DNA from 2 places in the Paenibacillus sp. FSL L8-0641 genome. Region 2 is predicted to be linked to the other one. Evidence: riboswitches for the same ligand, from Rfam matches in the RefSeq annotation. Region 2 holds a riboswitch; the other holds the start of a gene.
The links. A riboswitch is a leader RNA that binds a small molecule or an ion and turns the genes downstream of it on or off. The one in region 2 is predicted to bind ZMP and ZTP.
Positions count from the first base shown of each region.

Region 1 (10,097 bases), 4.0 Mb from region 2:
CTGGTAATGATCGCAACGACCACGAAGAAAATCATAGCCTTGGCAGTTCCCAATCCAAGTCGATTATTTGTAAACGCTTCATTATATATGTCCAACGCTACAGACTCTGTCGACTTGAAAGCCCCCCCCCTTTGTGAGAGCCAAATTCAATTCAAATACTTTAAAGGACCAGGATATCGCTAGGAACAAGCAGACGGTCACCGCTGGCATAATAAGCGGCACTACAATATGACGCAAAATCTGTCTTCGGCCCGCGCCGTCAATTTGAGCCGATTCAATCAGAGCAGACGGTACATTATTTAACGAAGATATGTAAATAACCATGAGATAACCTGCATATTGCCATACAAACACAATGACAGTTCCCCAAAAAGCAGTTGGCCCATCACCCAGCCACGGCAGTTTAAAAAAGGAAAGCCCTGTTGCCTCCCCTACCGCAGAAAAGCCGCGTACAAATATAAATTGCCAGATGAAGCCGAGCAGCAAGCCGCCAATCATATTGGGCATAAAAAATACAGTTCGCAGTGCATTACGGGTACGCAACGGTTTGGTAAGTGCATAGGCTAGGAAAAAGCCAATCAGGTTCGTCAGAATGACACCACATACGGTAAACCGAACCGTAAACCAGAACGCATTACGGAAATCTGGATCGTCCCTAAAAATATGAACGTAATTCCCTAGCCCGAGCCATCGGATATTTTCAGATACTCCATCCCAGTTCGTCATGGAATAATACAGCCCCAGCAGGAACGGAATGACCATAATCAAGACGAAAAACAACGCCATCGGTCCCACAAATACGAGCTGCTGCAATAATTGCGCGGATTTTCTTTGACTCAATGTAATCACTCCTTTGTCGTAGATATAAAGGAAAGCGCGCATAAACCTTTACTGTAATCGCTTATTACCCAAAAATGTAAGTTTCGAGTCGTTTGGAAGCAAAAAAAGGCTGTTCTCCTCCGGCTTACGGAAGGAAAACAGCCTATAATATAAAGATTATGATTGTCGATGAATTAGTATTGAGTTCCTGGATAAATCGGGAACTTATCTGTTAACTCGCCAACCGCTTGGCTTGCTTTGGACAATACAGTATCATCTTTCGGGTTTTTAAGGGTTTCAGCAATGATTTTACCGATTTTGACCATAGCCTCTTCATCCATCCCACGAGATGTTGCAGCAGGTGTACCAATACGAATCCCGCTTGTTACGAATGGACTGGTCGGATCAAAAGGAATCGCATTTTTATTGACCGTGATGCCCACGGAATCCAATACATGCTCCGCTTCTTTACCTGTGATATTCAAATTGCGCGTATCCAACAGCATCAGATGGTTATCCGTACCACCGGATACAATGTTAATCCCCTCAGCCAACAGTGTTTCAGCCAGCACCTGTGCGTTGCGGACTACATTTTGCGCATAGGTTTTGAACGATGGCTGGAGCGCTTCACCCAAAGCAACCGCTTTGGACGCGATCACATGCATCAGTGGCCCCCCTTGAGTACCAGGGAAAATAGCTTTATCAATCGCTTGCGCCCATGCTTTGCGAGTCAGAATCAGACCCCCACGCGGACCACGCAGCGTTTTGTGTGTCGTTGTTGTTACAAATTGGGCATGCGGAACTGGACTTGGGTGAATTCCCGCTGCCACGAGACCTGCGATATGTGCCATATCCACCATGAACAAAGCACCTACATCATTGGCAATGGAAGCAAAAGCTTCAAAGTCAATAGTACGCGGATATGCACTCGCGCCAGCTACAATCAGACGAGGGCGGTGCTTAAAGGCTGCCTTGCGCACTTCATCGTAGTCGATGCGGAAGTTGTCTTCGCGGACACCATAGGCAGCAAAGTTATACAACAAGCCGGAAGCGTTAACCGGACTTCCGTGTGTTAAATGGCCACCATGCGCCAGATTCATACCCAGTACAGTATCTCCAGGTTTGAGAGCTGCCAGATACACTGCCATGTTGGCTTGTGCTCCAGAGTGAGGCTGCACGTTAGCATGCTCAGCGCCGAACAGTTCTTTTGCGCGGTCACGTGCGATATCTTCAACGATATCTACATGCTCACAGCCACCATAGTAGCGTTTGTTTGGATAACCTTCAGCATATTTATTCGTCAGCACGGAGCCCATGGCTTCCATTACTGCTTCACTGACAATGTTCTCGGATGCGATTAGCTCGATATTGTGGCGTTGTCGTTTCAGTTCAAGTCCCATTGCTTCCATCACTGCTGGGTCACTTTTACGCAGGTGTTCCATCATGATTGATTACTCCCTCTCCATAGTCAATTGTTGGGTATACAAGCTAACGCCTGCTCCTCTGTTGGGTACCTCATCCTCATTGCAAAAACGATTAGTACAAACATGCCGCCATGCCAAATGCTAATCGCAGTTTCCGCCGACTTCTTGCTCCAGACTGTACACCGCCCGTTGTCCGCCAATAAGTGGAGGACGGGTGAACGCCGCTGTCACACGTGCTTCGCCAATCCAGCGAAGGCTTGGGCGAAACGGAACAGCAATCGGTCGCAGATGCATGCCAATCAGCGTTTCGCCGATGTCTATCCCGGCATGAGCCTGCACGTTCGCCGCCAAACACGCGTCGCTCATAGAACGATAGGCGACGGTAGCCATAGAGCCTCCTGCTGTACGAACAGGAACAGCCGCAACCTCCATCAGTCCCAGTCGCTCCAGTACAGCCCGTTCAACGACCAACGCTCGGTTCAAATGCTCACAGCATTGAAACGCTACATCAAAGCCATACTGCCTGCGAACGGACTCTACTCCAGATAACAGTTGTTGAGCCACATCGAGCGCTCCCGCCGTGCCAATTCGACTTCCAGCCACTTCACTTGTGCTAACGCCGATAACCAGCAGGCGACCAGCCCTGAGACTGGCTGCTTCTGCGATTTCCCGCACAACAGAAGTGGTCTGTGCTTCTAGCGAAATCTCATGATCCAATTGTCCCACCATTGGAACCTCCTTTGGTTGAACAGCCTCTCAGAGACTAGGCACGGTCTCATGCCCCAAGTTCAACACACTCTCTCCTGATCACAATCTCACTATATTATAGCCGATGTTTCAGATTTCGAGCAGAAAAAATGGAAGAACCTTTGAAGGAATCAACCCTCAGCTAAACATCTGGCATAACTTGTATATGAAAAAAGAGCAGTCCACACCTATGTGGAATTGCTCTTTTGCCCAGGCGACCGGCCGTATATCCGATGCTCCATCGTGGTTAATCCCACTTTTGTCGCCAGTTACATCGGATTCTCATTTTTCCACCTTATCTTAACGGATTAGCCGTCGAAAATCAACAGATTCCGTACAAAATAGATGAGTAAGAGCGATTTTATTCGGAAGAGGCCTTTAGCTTGTCCAGCAGCTTATGCAGCGCCGTGCGGATTTCCGCAGCTGTGACATCGTAGTCTTCTCGCGAACCGCCAAACGGATCTGAAATATCAAAGCCCGGAATCCGTTGGTGTAATTCAATCATTCGTTCACGCTCCTGCGCCGATAGCTCTTGTCCAAGTGAAGCCATCAACTGCTGTGAAGCATATAAACCGTCCAACTCCTGTACATCATTCAACACCGCATCCCGGTTCTCCACATATTCCTTAAGCGTAAATACTTTGCCCGCCGTTTGGGGAAAGCGCTGAATTACGTGCTGTTTATGTCCTTGCGTCAAGGTTAAGATCAGATGTGCCCACCCGGCAAGCCCGTCGCTCAAAGGGGTTGAAGTGATCTGATCGGATATATCGTGATCACGTAGAACCGCCTCTGCATGTCGGGATATCGGCGTGCCTTCCATCGCTGCCACTCCCGCAGAACGCACTTCCAGTTCTAGTCCATGCTCAGCAGCCAACTTACGCAGCATCCCTTCAGCCATTGGACTACGACAGGTATTCCCAGTGCATACAAATAAGATATTCTTCAACGTTTTCACCCCCCGTATGTTAAAAAATATATAAACAGAGGATTACTATAATCCTAATCCCTTACTTTAACCCTGCACTTATTTTACACTGTCTGCGCTAAAATCAAAACATAAACATAAAGCCGAATGCCAGCAAAATGGCACCGCCCACTGCTTCCCCGTAATCTCCTAGATTGCGGCTGACCTTGCGACCCAGCAGCAGGCCCAACATCGCCATTGCTCCCCCGCAAAAACCAAATGCCAGAACAGACAGCACCAGATCACTCTGGAACATCCCCAGTGACACTCCTACAGAAAATGAATCCACGCTCACCCCAAGTGCAAACAGCAAAAGACCTAAAGGCGAACGATGATCCAATACCTGTACGCCGTCCCCTTTGAAGGAATTATACACCATATGCCCGCCTAAAAGGATGAGTAGCCCCCCTGCGAAGTAGGTCGTCACATGACCTAATAAAGAACTCATATAATGGCCCGTGAAAATTCCCAGCAATGGCATCAGAATGTGAAAAAAGCCAATAACAGTGCTGATGCGCAGCACGTCTCGCAGGCGTATCCCCTTCATGCCGATCCCTACGCCCAGCGATAACGCATCCATTCCTAGCGCTACCGCCATGATCAGAATCGTTACAACCTGCCCGGCATGGGCAGAGGCTGCCAGCATACTCCATCCCTCCATTATCCGTCTGTTCTTGTACACGTTATGCGGACAAGGGGCAAATCAGTACAAGCATGCACTGAAAGTACCCCATACCGAGAAGAGGAGGGAGGAAAATTTAATATAAGAGGTTGTTCAAAAAGTCGTCTTTCCATAACGAAGCTATTCAAGAAGCGGATTCGACGTCGAATCTTGAATTCAGCCGGGCCTTCCGTTGCTCACGTAGATCTATCTACGCTCCGCTACTCAGTCCCTAGCTTCATCCAGCCTTCTCGGTCCTGAAAAGCCGACTTTTTGAACACGCACTATAAGAGGCTCTGATTCGACAGAAGCTACAAGCGGACGATTCGGTGACCTGCCGCTTTAAGCAGGCGGTTCATAACGGCGTCGCCCAATCCTTTCGGCGGACAGGATTCCGCCAAAATGTAGGTGACGCCGTCCTCGTCGCAGCGGCGCAGCACGCCGTATAGGCGCTGCGCTGCCTCATGGAGCGCGTCCAGCTTGCCTAGCGTGTAGACGCGTTCTCCGGCGTAGCCGGCGGTATGCTCGTCGAACGCGAGCACTGCTGTGCGCTCTCCGCTGGCGGAAGCCTCCGCCAGCGCGGCGCGAATCCAGCCCGTCACCTCAACGGACGACGGGCCTTGTACCACGCTCAAGCGGCCTCGCGGCGCGTAGTGTGTGTACTTCATGCCCGGCGAGCGCGGCGCCGGGCTGTCGGCATCCTCCCCGGGCGTAGCGGCCAGCGCCGGGTCCAGCACGACGGCGCGAGCAACTGCAGCGAGCTGCTCAGCCGTCACGCCGCCGGGGCGCAGGATGGTGACCGTTCCGTCGTCAGCCGCCTGCACCACCGTGGACTCCAGCCCCACACCTGTGGGGCCTCCGTCTAAAATGCCGCCGATGCGGCCCTCCAGATCCTCCCGCACATGCTGTGCAAGAGTGGGACTGGGTCTTCCCGAACGATTGGCGCTTGGCGCAGCCAACGGACAACCCGCTTCAGCGATCAAGCGCAGCGCTATCGGATGATCTGGCATGCGCACACCAACCGTGTCCAGCCCGGCCGTTACACGCGATGACAGTGCCTGCGGTACCACTGGCAATACGAGAGTCAGCGGTCCCGGCCAGAACATATTCATCAGCGCCCGGGCTGTATCGTTTATTTCTGCTACCATACCTTCTAATTGATCAGCATCAGAAACATGTACAATGAGCGGGTTATCGGAAGGGCGTCCTTTGGCAGCGAATACCGCCTCCACCGCTTTTGTACTACGAGCATCGGCTCCCAGTCCGTACACGGTCTCTGTAGGAAAGGCTACCGTCTCTCCAGCTTGGAGGAGTACAGCAGCCTCGCGTATGCCTTTTTCCGCCGCGATCCGAGTCTGTTCAGCCGAAGTTTCGTCAGAAACACCCCCGTCAGTGTTGTTCACAGGAACCAAACATCTTACATCCCACCATTGGGTATGGGAAGACTTCAATGCCTGCTTCAGCTCGCAATTCCCCTGTTCGTCCAGCTTTTGCTCCGATTTTTCCTTTTGCACAAAATCTCCGCGCAAGTCTTGCATTTGATTCAATTTATCGCTCATATCAGATCATCCCATATCTTATTGTCGTATACAGGCCAGTGATTTCGCTTGATCCTATAAGGCTACTTTGAAAGATCAGTTTATTTGGCTCTGCCATGTGTATATCTATCGTAAGCTCCATTATAGCATATGGGGAAACTTACACTCCTCAACGTTTAGGCAAACAAGCCACTCACCCAGCTGCACAGTCCCGCAAGTGCATCCCACAGAAAAAAACGCACTTCCGGCTCCTTGTCAGTGGCATTCGTCCGACTATCTCCATGATCCGTTTTTGCTGATACCGTTTGTGCCGCTGCTTCCCCACTGCCTGCATCAATAAAGCACAGCGGAGGAAACAGCACGCACCACCAATTTTGACCTTTTCCTTGCCCCAGCGTAACCCGTAGCGCTTCATAATTCCCTGCCGGGTAGACAAGACCACCGTACATTTTCGTTGGGAAAGGTACGCTCGCCAGTTCCACCTGATGATCATACGCAATGCCGCGACGAGCCAGTTCCGTACCTACCAAACGGTCAATTTCAGGTAAATGAGCATCAATCAATGATCTGGCTTGGTCTAAGCTTTGCGGGTTTTCCAACTCACTCACCCAAGCATTCATCTGCTGCACAATAGCGTCCCGTATTTCGCGTTTAACTAGCTGATCCTCCGGGCGATCCGAATTGGCCAAAATACGCAGTCGAATGGAGTCGTGTGGAATCACTTCCAGCCCTGTTGTAGTCACTCCTGATGCTAAGGTTCCTCTTGTTCCAGTGGTCATAGCAGCATCCGTTTTTTGACCTTCCCAAGACATCATTAATATCGAAATACAAAATAATATCATTGCAGCTTGCTTTACCCAACTTCTCATCTTCGTCCCCCCAAACCCAAACTCTATCATGTCTATCAGTTTGTCCGGTTTGGGAGAGTCTAAACCTATAAGTCTTGTAAAATATTCATAACCACTTTACAGATTTTCTTCAATACACCCTCGAATCATGCTACACCAAGCTTCTGACCCTCGCCGAGGAATATAAAAAAGCCCAGATTTCACAATCTGGACTCTCGCGTTGCACCGTTTCAACTCACACACAAATACCAATCAGTATCTAGCCACAATCCACCTGTACTAGGCTTTTTTCGCCTTCGTCAAGTTCAATCTGGAAGGCTGTGGCAGATCATCCTCCAGCTCTTGGCCGTGCACCTTAATGCTCATAACCAAGCCGATACTAGCCATGTTAATAAGCAACGAGGTACCACCATAACTTATGAACGGGAGTGTAATCCCTGTAAGCGGCATAATGCCCAGAAACGCACCAATATTCTCAAAAATCTGATACAGCAACATGGACACAATCCCGACAATAATATACGGTCCGGCACGATCCCGGCATTCCAGCGAAATCAGGATCATTCGGTGAATCAAAATAAAATATAACAATAGTAGCACTGAAGAGCCTACAAAGCCAAATTCCTCCGCTACGACCACAAAAATAGAATCCGCATACGTATAAGGAACACGCCCGGACTGTACCGAGGTTCCTTGCAAAAAGCCCTTGCCCATCATCCCGCCAGAGGCTATTGCCAGCTTGGCATTTTTGGTATGATAAGACGCCTTCGCGGTTGCCTCTTCCGGTACCAACCAAGGGTCCAACCGTTCTACCCAGTGACTACGGCCAATCCCCTTCATAAAGGAATCAATCTCATCGTGAAACGAAATATAAGCTTTGATTCCGCCGCCAACGGCGACTGCAAATACGATGAATCCGATTAACGCATGGGATGCCTTCACATTACCAATCCATAGCATACCAATGACGATGACAATGTAACCAAGCGCATTACCCAAGTCATTTTGTGCCATAACCATGGCAAACGGGACAAAGCTCACCAGAGCCACTGGAAGAACATCCTGAATGAAATACAGCCTGCTCTTGCGCTTTTTGATCAGCATATAAGTCAGAAAAATGATAAGAACCAGCTTGAATACCTCGGCAGGCTGAAGATTCAAGCCACCAATTTTCAGAAAGCCCTGAGAGTTGTTAACCGTCCCACCAAAAAATCCGAGACCCAACAGGAATATTCCGCCTCCATATACGTACAGGGCTTTTTTAATGAATATCCGAAAATCGACCATCGCTAAACCCAAGATCGCCACAAAACCCAATATATAATACCCGATCATCTTTTGATAGTCGTTGCCGTGCTCTGCCAAGTTCGTAGGGCCCCTACCTGCGCTGTATACCGTTATGATACTAATCGCCATGAGCAAAACCAGAATAAAGATAACCGGACCGTCAATTTTTTTCAATTTCTGAAGCATGATTTCCCCCTGAGCCGTTTCTCGGTCATACTCCTCTTATTCTAAAGGAAAGACTCGCAAAAAGAAAATGCACCACTACTCCGAGACGCCTAGGACATGTCGTTCAATCCCTGCAAGGTCAGGAACGATTATAATGTTCTTCCAATGACCTGCCTGTTCCAGCAGGCCAGCCACGTCTCTGGCCTGTCCCATCCCCAGCTCAAACCCGATTAGCCGGGGCGGAGCCTGAAGGAGTCCGAGCTGCTCCAGCATTGCCCGATACGGGCCGAGCCCGTCAGGACCACCATCTAACGCCATCCGTGGCTCGTGGTCGCGGACCTCCGGCTGTAGGCCAGCGATGTCAGCAGCCGGGATGTACGGCGGGTTGGACACGAGAATGTCCACCGTCGTTCCCGCAAATGGCGCCAGCAGATCGCCCTCGCGGAATTCTACGGCTGCGCCGTTCGCAGCAGCGTTATAAGCCGCTACTTTTAACGCGGCAGCCGAAATATCCCCTGCCGCTACGCGCCAGCTCGGTCGCTCAGCCGCCAGCGTCACGGCAATCGCACCGCTGCCCGCGCCGATGTCGAGCGCCTGAGGAGCACCGCTTGGCCACAGCCGATCGCCGTGCTGGAGTATCGCCTCGACGAGCAGTTCTGTCTCGGGGCGCGGAATCAGCACCGACGGCGAAACCGCGAACGGGCGGCCATAAAATTCCTGCCGTCCGATAATATACTGCGCCGGTTCACCCGCAGCTTTGCGGGCTATGATCCGTTCCCACGCCTCCTTGGCGGTGGAAGGGAACGGATCACCCAGAGCGGCGTAAAACGCCGTACCTTCCAATCCGAGCACATGCTCCAGCAACAAACGGGCATTATGCTGGGGCTCCAGAACGCCACAGCTTCCTAAAAAAGAAGAAGCCTCAACCAAGGCTTCTCTGACACTCATGTTTCGTTCCGGCGACATCCGATACACACAATCGCGCTCGTTCCCCAAAACTTAAACCTCTTGTTCCATCAAATCAGCCTGCTCTGCAATCGTGAGCGCCGATACGATTTCTTCGATCTCCCCGTTCATCACCTGGTCCAGCTTATGCATAGTTAGTCCAATACGATGATCCGTTACACGGCTTTGCGGGAAGTTGTAGGTACGGATACGCTCACTGCGGTCCCCGGTACCTACTTTGCTCTTACGCTCGCCTGCATATTTGGCTTCCTCTTCCTGACGCAACATATCCGAAATACGGGCACGCAAAACTTGCAGCGCCTTCTCCTTATTGGAGTTCTGGGATTTTCCGTCCTGACAGGTTGCCATAATACCTGTTGGCATATGCGTTACACGCACCGCCGACTTGGTCGTATTAACGGATTGTCCGCCCGCACCGCTGGAACAGAACGTATCCACGCGAATATCCTTGTCGGAAATTTCAATATCCACTTCTTCTGCCTCAGGCATAACGGATACTGTAGATGTCGATGTATGAATACGTCCACCTGATTCCGTCGTCGGAATCCGCTGGACGCGGTGTGCGCCGCTTTCGAATTTCATTTTGCTGTATGCACCGCGGCCGTTAATCATGAAAATAACCTCTTTAAAGCCCCCGAGATCATTCATGTTCGCGTCCATCAGCTCTACACGCCAGCC
Region 1 is NZ_JBBOUW010000001.1:5,061,925-5,072,021, forward strand. Features, by position in the region: partial or broken gene MKY16_RS22795 (carbohydrate ABC transporter permease) at 1-840, opposite strand, end outside; gene glyA (serine hydroxymethyltransferase) at 1,014-2,264, opposite strand; gene MKY16_RS22805 (TIGR01440 family protein) at 2,385-2,972, opposite strand; ZMP/ZTP riboswitch at 3,192-3,273, opposite strand; gene MKY16_RS22810 (low molecular weight protein arginine phosphatase) at 3,352-3,936, opposite strand; gene MKY16_RS22815 (manganese efflux pump MntP) at 4,040-4,600, opposite strand; gene MKY16_RS22820 (L-threonylcarbamoyladenylate synthase) at 4,927-6,174, opposite strand; gene spoIIR (stage II sporulation protein R) at 6,330-7,022, opposite strand; gene MKY16_RS22830 (FtsW/RodA/SpoVE family cell cycle protein) at 7,281-8,474, opposite strand; gene prmC (peptide chain release factor N(5)-glutamine methyltransferase) at 8,550-9,449, opposite strand; gene prfA (peptide chain release factor 1) at 9,453-10,097, opposite strand, start outside.
Region 1: linked by a shared signal. The riboswitch ahead of MKY16_RS22805 (TIGR01440 family protein) and the one ahead of MKY16_RS04730 (bifunctional 5,10-methylenetetrahydrofolate dehydrogenase/5,10-methenyltetrahydrofolate cyclohydrolase) in region 2 are both predicted to bind ZMP and ZTP.

Region 2 (10,097 bases):
GCATCGACCTGGTCACTTGCGGCCATTTGCGCCAGGTCTGTAAAAACCTCCGGCTGGCTGTTATATTTGTCAGCAAAAGCTTTGCCCTTATCCTCTGTGCGTGAGTATACCGCCGTCAGGGAAAATTCGTCCGTCTCCATCGCAGCTTGAATAAACCTCTCTGTTATCCAGTTGGTTCCAACAATACCAAAACGCATCACAGTATCCCATCCTTCCCGTGAGTCATTACAATTCATATGTACCTATTCTCGCATTCCAGCCTAAACTTGTCCACTATACCGTTAGTCATATCTCGTGCTTCAACATGTTTATTCGACAAAAAAAGACTGCGGTCTATCAGCTTAATTTATACTGATTGTACCACAGTCCCTGTCAGTTATTTGGGGTTATATCTCTATTTTTTTGATATTACTTTTCCTACTTCTTCCAAAATAGCATCCATGGAAGCAGGGTCATGTACATCATACTCATCAATGTTCAGACGCAGTACAGGACAGGCATCAAATTCGTTGATCCAATTGGAATATCTGCGATGCATTTGCTCCCAATAAGAACGCTCGGTCTGGATCTCCATCTCGCGACCGCGCTCCTCAATCCGACTCAGAATGGAGGGCAAACTGCCTTCCAGATAGATCAGCACATCAGGGTGAGGGAAAAACGGTGTCATCACCATCGCCTCAAACAGGCTAGTATACGTTTCATAATCGGTAGGATTCATCGTTCCCTGATCGGCATGCATTTTCGCAAAAATGCCTGTATCCTCATAAATAGAACGATCCTGCACAAAGCCTCCACCAGACAGGAAAATATTCTTTTGTTCCTTGAAGCGTTCCGCGAGAAAATAAATTTGCAAATGAAAGCTCCATCTTTCGAAATCGTGATAAAATTTCTCCAGATAGGGATTATGATCGACCTGCTCCAAAGAGGTTTTAAAACCAAGGCGTCCGGCCAAAGCACCGGTCAACGTGGATTTACCTACACCCACTGTGCCCGCTACCGTAATCAAGGCATTTGCAGGAATGTTGTAATTATTCACTATATAAGCTCCTTTACATCGGAAACAATTTGTTTAAATTGTGCCTGATTTTCTACAAAATCAATTTCATTCCCGTTCACGGTCAATATACGAGGGGAAGGGGACTGTTCAGCGAGAAACTGCATGCCTTTATCATAATCTATGATCAATTGCTCCAGATAGGCAGGGTCCATCTCCTGTTCAAAAGAGCGTGCACGCTTGCGAATTCTCCCCAGCAAGGTATCCAAATCTGCTTTGATATAAATGATAATGTCCGGCTTAGGCATATCATCTGTGAGCAAATGATAGATTTGACGATATTTTTCGAGCTTCACACCCTTAAGCGTACGTTCAGCAAAAATCAAATTCTTGTAGATATGATAATCAGAAATAACAGGCTGAGCTTTCTCGATATATTGCAGACCAGTATCCTCCAACTGCTTATACCGATTGCAGAGGAAGAACATTTCCAACTGGAAACTCCACTCATCTATATTCTGATAAAATTTATCGAGAAATGGGTTCTCCTCGACAATCTCTTTGATTATCGGCCAATGTAGCTCGGTTGAAAGCATCGAAGCTAACGTCGTTTTGCCTGCTCCGATGGGCCCTTCAACGGCTATAAATGGGGCTTGTTTCATGCGGTTCTGCTCCTCCTTGTACTCCAGTCCATCCTGTGGACAACTATCCTATTGTATCACAAGGTAGTACGCTAAAGGCATGCCAAATCTATGGATAAAACAAAAAAACAGAGCGCTATATTTTGCTTCATAGCGTCTCTGTTTCTCATTTAAACCAACCTTTTTCATTAAAACGTGTAATCGCTTCGATCCGGTTACTGACACCCAACTTATCGAGAATGACTGAAATATAATTGCGCACCGTCCCTGTCGTTAAATACAGTTCACCAGCAATCTCTTTTGTGTTCTTTCCGTCAGCGATGAGCGCCAAGACGGTCTTTTCACGCTCTGTTAGCGGGTTGACTTCGGCATAAGCATCATCGACCAGTTCCGGAGCATAGATACGCCGACCTGCCATAATACTGCGAATGGAGGAAGCCAGCTCTTCACTGGGACTGTCCTTGAGTAGATAACCGTGTGTCCCCGCCTTGATCGCTCGTTCAAAATACCCCGGGCGGGCAAACGTAGTTAAAATCAGCATCTTGCAGTTCAAGCCTTTGAGTTCTTCAGCCGCATCCAATCCGCTCTTTATTGGCATTTCGATGTCCATAATGCATATATCCGGTTGATGCAGCTTCACCAGTTCTATAGCTTCTTCCCCGTTGCTTGCTTTTCCGACTACTTTCATGTCCTCTTCCAAGTCTAGCAGAGAAGCTAGAGCACCCAGCAGCATACGCTGGTCTTCTGCAATGACAATTCGAATCATGGCCCCACCTCCTCGTTCGGCTTTTCAGGGATATTGGGCACTTTAATGACCAAGGTCGTTCCCTGATCTGAACGCAGCTCCATACATCCGTTCACGAATTCGAGCCTTTCCTTCATACCTTGCAGGCCGTTTCCACGAAGGGTTCCATTTTCTCTCGTAATACCGACTCCATTATCCTGAATCCGAAGAGTTAATTCCTTACGAGACGGCTCAATCGTGATGGAGCAAGCGGTAGCTCCACTGTGTTTCACTACATTGGTTACGGCTTCCTTCATACACATGCTAAGAACATTTTCATTCATTAATGATGTATGCTCCAGCTTCGGGTCTCCCTCTAGAGTTAATTCAATGTGAGCAGCCTTTAAAATCTGCCGAATACGTAGCAGCTCATCCTCTAGTCGCATACCGCGCATTTGAGTAACCATTTCCCGTACCTCTTTTAACGCGCTTCTTGCCGTGAGACGAACATCGTTAATTTCGACATGCGCCCGCTCCGGGTACTGATCCATCAGTTTGCCCGCCAAATCGCTCTTCAGCCCAATGAGTGACAACTTCTGACCTAAGGTATCGTGCAGGTCACGCGCAATTCTTTGCCGTTCCTCCAGCTTAATCAATTCCGATATTTTCTTATTGGCATCCTCCAATTGAACTTGGAGCCGATCGCTTTTGTTGCGATTAAAATTCGTAATCGGAAGGAGAATCACACCGATCAGATTAAGCAGGATAAAAGGAATCTGTTTAATAAAAACGGGATTCTGAGAAACAAAACCATAATTGATCAATCCAATCGTAATAACCATTAAAATAATATACAGCGTCGTAAATGCAGCCTTACTTTTAATATTACCGATCAAATAGGCGATAAATATGGAAAAGTACATATAGCTGAACAGCAGTGTCATGGTAATCGATATGACAATCTGTACACTGGTCCAAAAGTATATGAGCCAGCCTTTTGAGACAAAAGCCAGTACATAACATGCAAAGAATACCAAAATAATAGCAGTACCCAGAATAATATGACTTGTAGATGAAGAGCTAAAGTAGTAAAAGGGCAGGATATAAAAGACGACCCACACATAAGGGCTAAGCCCTGTATTCCTTTGGAAGATCTGATACCATTTTTGCATCCTGCCCACCCTCTTCTACTTCACATGACTTATATTCCTTATCTTATCATACCAGGTTTTGTTCAACGTTATTTTCTTTCTGTGCCTACAACAGGTGTAGGCATGGGTTTCGTAACTGCAACACGTTTGCTGAGGAGCGGCTTCACTTGTTTAAAGGTCAAAAAGGTTTTCGTATTTTCATCCCAAAGTCGGAACTTCAACGATTGCAGACTGCTACTCACTGTGATCGTGGTCGCCTTTTGAAGTAACGGTGTCGCTTCATGTGCTTTTTCCAAATTATAATTTGGAACTTTGGGACTCAGGTGATGAACGTGATGAAATCCGATATTGCCCGTAATCCATTGCAATACTTTAGGAAGCTTGTAGTAAGAACTGCCTTCTACGGCTGCATTAATATAACTCCACTCTTCATCGTGCTCGAAATAAGAATCCTCAAATTGGTGTTGTACATAGAATAGCCAGATTCCCAACATACCGGATACAAAAAAGATAGGTGCCTGTACGAGAAGGAAGGCCTGCCATCCAATAGCCCAGCACAACAGTGCATACAATGCAACGATGGATATATTCGTCACATGAGTGTTCATTTTTTCCTTGCGTTTGGCTGTCTTGATATTAAAGCGATAGGAAATCAAAAAAGTATAGATCGGACCTAGTCCGAACATAACCCAAGGATTTCGGTATATGCGATAGGCCAACCGTGTCCATGTGGAAGCCTCTGTGTACTCTTCTACCGTAAGCACCCACATGTCACCTGTGCCTCTTTTATCCAGATTACTGCTGGTTGCATGGTGGATCGCGTGACTATTTTTCCATTGGTGATAAGGACAGAGCGTAATAATACCTGTAATCGTTCCCACAATGTCGTTCAGCTTGCGGCTTTTGAAGAAGGATTGATGACCACAATCATGAAAAATAATAAACGTCCGTACCACAAACCCCGATGCAACAATGGCAATGGGAAGCGTCAGCCAGTACGAAACCGACAGGCTAAGATAAGCAGCATACCACAATAGGATCAGTGGACCCAAGGTATTGATAAGTTGCAGAACGCTGGATTTCGTGTTTATTTTCTCGTAGGGAGCCATATTTTTTTTCAATTGGGCTAATGGGAGTTGTGTCATACTCATTATGATCCTCCTTAAAGATGACGCCTATACCTTGATCCTGTTAGGCGTACATGTTGATCTAATCTCAGTATAAGGAGAACGCTCTAGGCGCTGTAGTCATAAACGTCAGTTCGTGTATATGACATTTGTCATATAGACAAGTAACATAACCCGTTTTCCAAATGTTCGCGGGTTTCTTTTCTGATGATTGTTTGTTAAAATATAAGGTATAATAACGCTGTATGTGACTGGCGAAGTCAGTGGAATGAACCACGAGGGAGCATACAAAAAAAGCGTACCGTTCGCCTGGGAGAAGTATTTGCAGAGGATTCGTCTGTCTTGACGACCTTGTGCAAATACTTTTTTTCGTTTTACAAGACCATGACACCCTGTTGATTCCATTATGCAATAAATTCAGAGGAGGCTCGGACTATGGCTATTATCATGAAATCCAAAGAAGCAGCTGAGCAAGTATATGCAACGATCCGTTCACAGGTAGAAGAAATGAAGCAGCAAGGACACCGTCCCCATCTGGCAACCCTATTGGTAGAAGGTGATCCGGCATCTGCATACTATGCACGGACCAAGCAAAAAATAGCGGAGAAGCTGGGCATCTCATTTCATCTCCATACGTTTGATCGTCATGTTAGCGAAACCGAGCTACTGCACCTGATCGGCAGTCTGAACGATGCATCCCATGTACATGGCATTATGCTGGAACTGCCGCTTCCCCAACATCTTTCCGCCTCCGTTATTAAACAATCCATTGCCCCCTACAAGGATATTGATGGGATTACACCCGATAACAAGCTGGCTACTGTAACAGGTGACGCCGGACTATATCCCGCAACACCTCAAGCCTGTATCGAGCTGCTCAAGCATTACGGTCACACATTGGCAGGCAAAAATGTCACGCTCGTGGGCATCGGACAGACAGTGGGACTTCCCCTTTTCCACATGTTGCAAAGAGAAAACGCCACCGTTACCGCCTGTCATGCAGGTACGCGTGATATTGCAGAGCATCTGAGCCATGCAGACATTGCCTTCGTGGCAGTCGGATGCCCTGATGTGATTACGCAAGATATGGTTCATCCCGGTCTGATTTTGGTAGATGCGGGAATTAATGAGACGCTAGAGGGAAAAATAGTGGGAGATGCCGCTTTAGACGTGGGGGAAAAAGTACATGCTATTTCTCCGGTTCCCGGCGGTGTTGGCACCTTAACGACTGCGATTTTGTACAAAAATTTGCTTAAAGCGATACATCTGCAACACTACTCCAGAGAGGTGGTTTACTCATGAGTGAACTGTCGTGGAATCATTCCATCGGACATTTTCTGAAAGAGGCTGCAAGTGCAGCTCCTACCCCTGGCGGAGGAAGTGTATCCGCACTGGCTGCGGCACTAGGCGCGGCTATGACCTCCATGACCGCCAACCTTTCACAAGGAGAAAAATACGCGCACATCCATGAACAAATCACGGACGTCATTAGCAGCATGGAAAGATTGTCTACACATTGTGAGGAATTAATGGTCGCAGACATCCAATCCTTTGAACAGTATATGACTGCCCTGCGTTTGCCCAAGGAAACAGACGAAGAAAAGCGCTATCGTACCCATTCCTTACAGACAGCGGTGATCGCTGCCATTGAGGTACCCATGCGCCTGCTGGAAGTATGCCGAGACGGATTGTCGCAAGCCTATAACATTGTGGAAGTGTCCAATAAAAATGTGATTTCGGATCTTGGCATCGGCGCGATCCTGTTCGAAGCCGCCGCTCAATCTGCCCTGCTTACCGTCGACATTAACCTTGCTTCGCTGAAAGATTTGGATGTCAAACAATCCTACGAAGCTAAAACAGCCGCACTCCTCCGTGAAATCGGACAAATCAAAGAACAAACCTTATTGATGGTGCGCAGCCGAATAACGGGCTGACCATTGGAAGAACCCGTCCCAAGTCATATTCTGCTTCCATGCTCAAAAATAGCCTCTCAAACCCGCCTCTGCTCGTGGGTTTGGAGGCTATTTTATTGGAATCCAACGATTTGTGGAAAACTTTTCTATATATTCTTCGTCTATTGATAAGGAGATATTCCCCAAGGCGTTATTTAACCTTATATACATTGATGAAGAAATGAGGAAAAACGCATGAAAAGACGTACTCTGTTAATCAGTATGATCGCGCTGTTATTGTTCAGCTCCAGTGCATGGGCGGCCGGTGATGAATCGGCGTCCCGTATTCGTTCATATGATTCCGGGAGTCTGATTCAATCCGATGGAAGCTTGTGGTTATGGGGCTATAATCAATCCGTACCGACTCGTGTAGAGGATAAGCCAAACGTTGTAAGAACATTTTCGAATATAATCCAGGAAGGCGATCTGATATTTACCTTACAAGATCATTCCGCCTGGTATGTGCCAAGAAACAACATTTCTGAATCCGTGAAATTCATTTCTCTGGAAGGACTACCAAACATCATAAACGTGCGTATTATGAATGATCATGTGCTCGCCCTAAACGCCGAAGGAACCGTATTATCTGCTGATCGAATCGAAAATGGTGGCAACTTTGCTCCTTTTCAAACCCTATCCGGCATCGAAAATGTTACAGAATTGGATAGTTACTATGAAAAAAGACCGCAATATGAGGAACGCTGGATCTTCTTGAAGAAGGACGGAAGTGTATGGAAAAATACAAGGTCCTTGCAGGGCTTCGAGCTTGTTCCATCATTAAAGGATATTACTGCTATCTCCAAAAACATAGCCTTAAAGAAAGACGGTACTGTATGGACATGGCCCAAAGAATTTGATAAAAATGTAACTCCGTCCGAAACTTTATCCGTATCGCAGATTCAAGCCTTATCGGACATCAAAATAATTAAGACCAATGGAAGTTCCAATCTCGCGATTGATCGACAAGGACGGTTATGGTTCTGGGGTGAAACGGTCACAGGTTACTCAGATAATACAACCTATCACAATGAAAATACCCCTGTGCTATTATCAGGAGTAAAAGATGTTAAAGACGCCTTTTTCGCCGAACGCTCCATACTCGCCCTCACCACAGCTGGGAATGTATATGTTGCGTCTCTAGATGGTGAAAAGTTACCATCCAACGCCCCCTTTACATTGCTTGCTAAAAATATTCAAAGTATCAAAGCAGGTCCACGGCACGTAATCATGCAAAAAGCAGATGGGGCCTTATGGGGCTGGGGTGTCAACAAACACGCGCAGCTAGGTATAGGAGACTATGAGTTTCTTTATAGTTCACCAGTTCCTGTACAAAAACCGATTCTTGTCCGTCTCAATGGTTCGCCTGTCTCTCTGAGTAATGGTGTCATTACCCGCAACGGGCAAGCGTTTATTCCCCTTCGTTCTGTTTTTGATAAACTGGGGGCCGAGATCGCTTATGATTTCAACAGCAAAATAGCAAAAATAGATCAGTCCAAGGCAGAAGATCACCCTGTCTTTCTAGAAATAAATTTCAAAACCAGCCAAGCAAAAGTGAACGGTAAAGCTGTAAAGCTTACCAATCCGCCCTTCATGGTGAATGGTATTGGTTATCTTCCATTAAGGCTAATCAGCGAAACGCTGGGGGCCAAGGTAGATTGGATACAAAAAGAAGATACTATTGAAATTACGACGAAATAGTAAATAAAAAACCAGTCTAAACATAAATCATGTTGGACTGGTTTTAGCTATATACTGCGACGTATATTATGCAACTTCCTATCTGTTTTGGACAATTCGTCACAACGCAGAATCTCACACCTATTGTTTAGCTTTATTCTCTTTTTCTCTTTCGACCAGCATATCTACGATCATATCAATCTGTCCTGTAATAGCGATTGGATCGTAGCGATAGTACGTATCAAAATCGTTAAAGAACACTCTATTGTTCTTCACCGCCGGAAGATTCCCCCACACAGCGGACGACTTCAGTTGTTTGAGTGCGTCACCCTTTTTCTCCGGGTCATACGTAGTCAGGAACATATAATCTGCATCATACTGCGGCAACACCTCCATCGAAAGCTGCACCGTTTGTTCCTTGGAATTAGCTGTTTTCTTTGGCATGTTCAGTTTGAGCGCATTGTACACGGCTTGTCCGCCGCGACCCGCATTGTCGCCAAAGATCCAAAGTGCGTGCTTGTCCGTCAGCTCATACAGACCGAAAGTTGCCTTTTCGTCAATCACACCTTTAAGACGTGCGCGACCTTCAGCGGCCTTTTTATCAAATGCAGCAATAAATTGCTCAGCCTTCTCCTTTTCCCCGGCGATATCACCGAACAGCTTGACCGTGTCATAGATATTAGTCGTCGTACCGTACGGAATGTACAAGGTAGGTGCGATTTTTGACAAAGCCTCATAATTCGTATCCTTCATAACCACGATCAGATCAGGTTTGAGTTCCAACGTCTTTTCCAAATTGGTCGGATCACCCACCTCTTTGGTTCCTTGTTCCTTCAGCAAATCGGTCAGAAAAGGATTTTGAAACGCAGTTGGCTCTACACCCACCACGTTAGCACCCACGGACAGCAATTCTCCACCGTAAAAATCCGTTACAATACGCTGTGGCTTGGTCGGAATTTGAATATCCCCTTTAACCGTTTTAAAGCTTCTCGTCTCTCCAGTAGAAGCCGACTCTTGCTTATCTCCTGAAGATGAAGCCGGATTACTTCCATTATTATTTCCGCCGCAAGCGCTGATGAATACAGACAATACAAGTAACATAGCTGTCATCATAAAATACGATTTTCTTTTCAACTGATTAGCCCCCTATATATTGTGCAGATGATCTTCCGATACATATGATAATGATTATCAATATCGTAAGAAATATATCAAGCGTCGTCCTTGCTGTCAACTGAAAAACGAACTTTGCACATTCCTTTTTAATAAACCAAAAGACCTGCCAAAATGATGGCCAGGTCTTTTTCGTGGAGCCGTCTTCAAAAACCTACACATTGGGGCTAGGTTGCTGAAGACTGCTTTCTGGTGATCGCTGTTTTGTTTTATATTCTTCTCCCCAATCTTTCATCAAGTTAATAATCGGTATGAGCGTTTTCCCGAATTCGGTGAGAGAGTATTCAACCTTAGGCGGAACCTGCTGGTATACTTCACGGTGAACGACACCATCCTCTTCCAGCTCGCGCAATTGGAGTGTCAGCATACGCTGGGTGATCCCCGGACAGATCCGCCGAAAATCACTAAATCGCTTAGTCCCATACATGAGATGATATAAAATAATTCCTTTCCATTTGCCCCCAATCACGTCCAGCGTGAACTCAACTGGACACGCCTGATCATTCCCAGCGGTACATTCCCCAAAGCCGCCTTTCCGATTGCGCATAGGCTTTTCTCCTCCTTAGTATCATTTTATATACTACAGCACATTAATGTGCGTACTTCAAAAACGATCATGTATATTCTAATATTAAGCATGTCACTTGGTAAGCGTCAA
Region 2 is NZ_JBBOUW010000001.1:1,055,062-1,065,158, reverse strand. Features, by position in the region: gene MKY16_RS04760 (Gfo/Idh/MocA family protein) at 1-197, opposite strand, end outside; gene MKY16_RS04755 (deoxynucleoside kinase) at 395-1,036, opposite strand; gene MKY16_RS04750 (deoxynucleoside kinase) at 1,036-1,656, opposite strand; gene MKY16_RS04745 (response regulator transcription factor) at 1,802-2,401, opposite strand; gene MKY16_RS04740 (sensor histidine kinase) at 2,398-3,531, opposite strand; gene MKY16_RS04735 (fatty acid desaturase) at 3,600-4,661, opposite strand; ZMP/ZTP riboswitch at 4,875-4,959, shown strand; gene MKY16_RS04730 (bifunctional 5,10-methylenetetrahydrofolate dehydrogenase/5,10-methenyltetrahydrofolate cyclohydrolase) at 5,073-5,939, shown strand; gene MKY16_RS04725 (cyclodeaminase/cyclohydrolase family protein) at 5,936-6,571, shown strand; gene MKY16_RS04720 (stalk domain-containing protein) at 6,785-8,287, shown strand; gene MKY16_RS04715 (ABC transporter substrate-binding protein) at 8,408-9,400, opposite strand; gene MKY16_RS04710 (winged helix-turn-helix transcriptional regulator) at 9,594-9,986, opposite strand.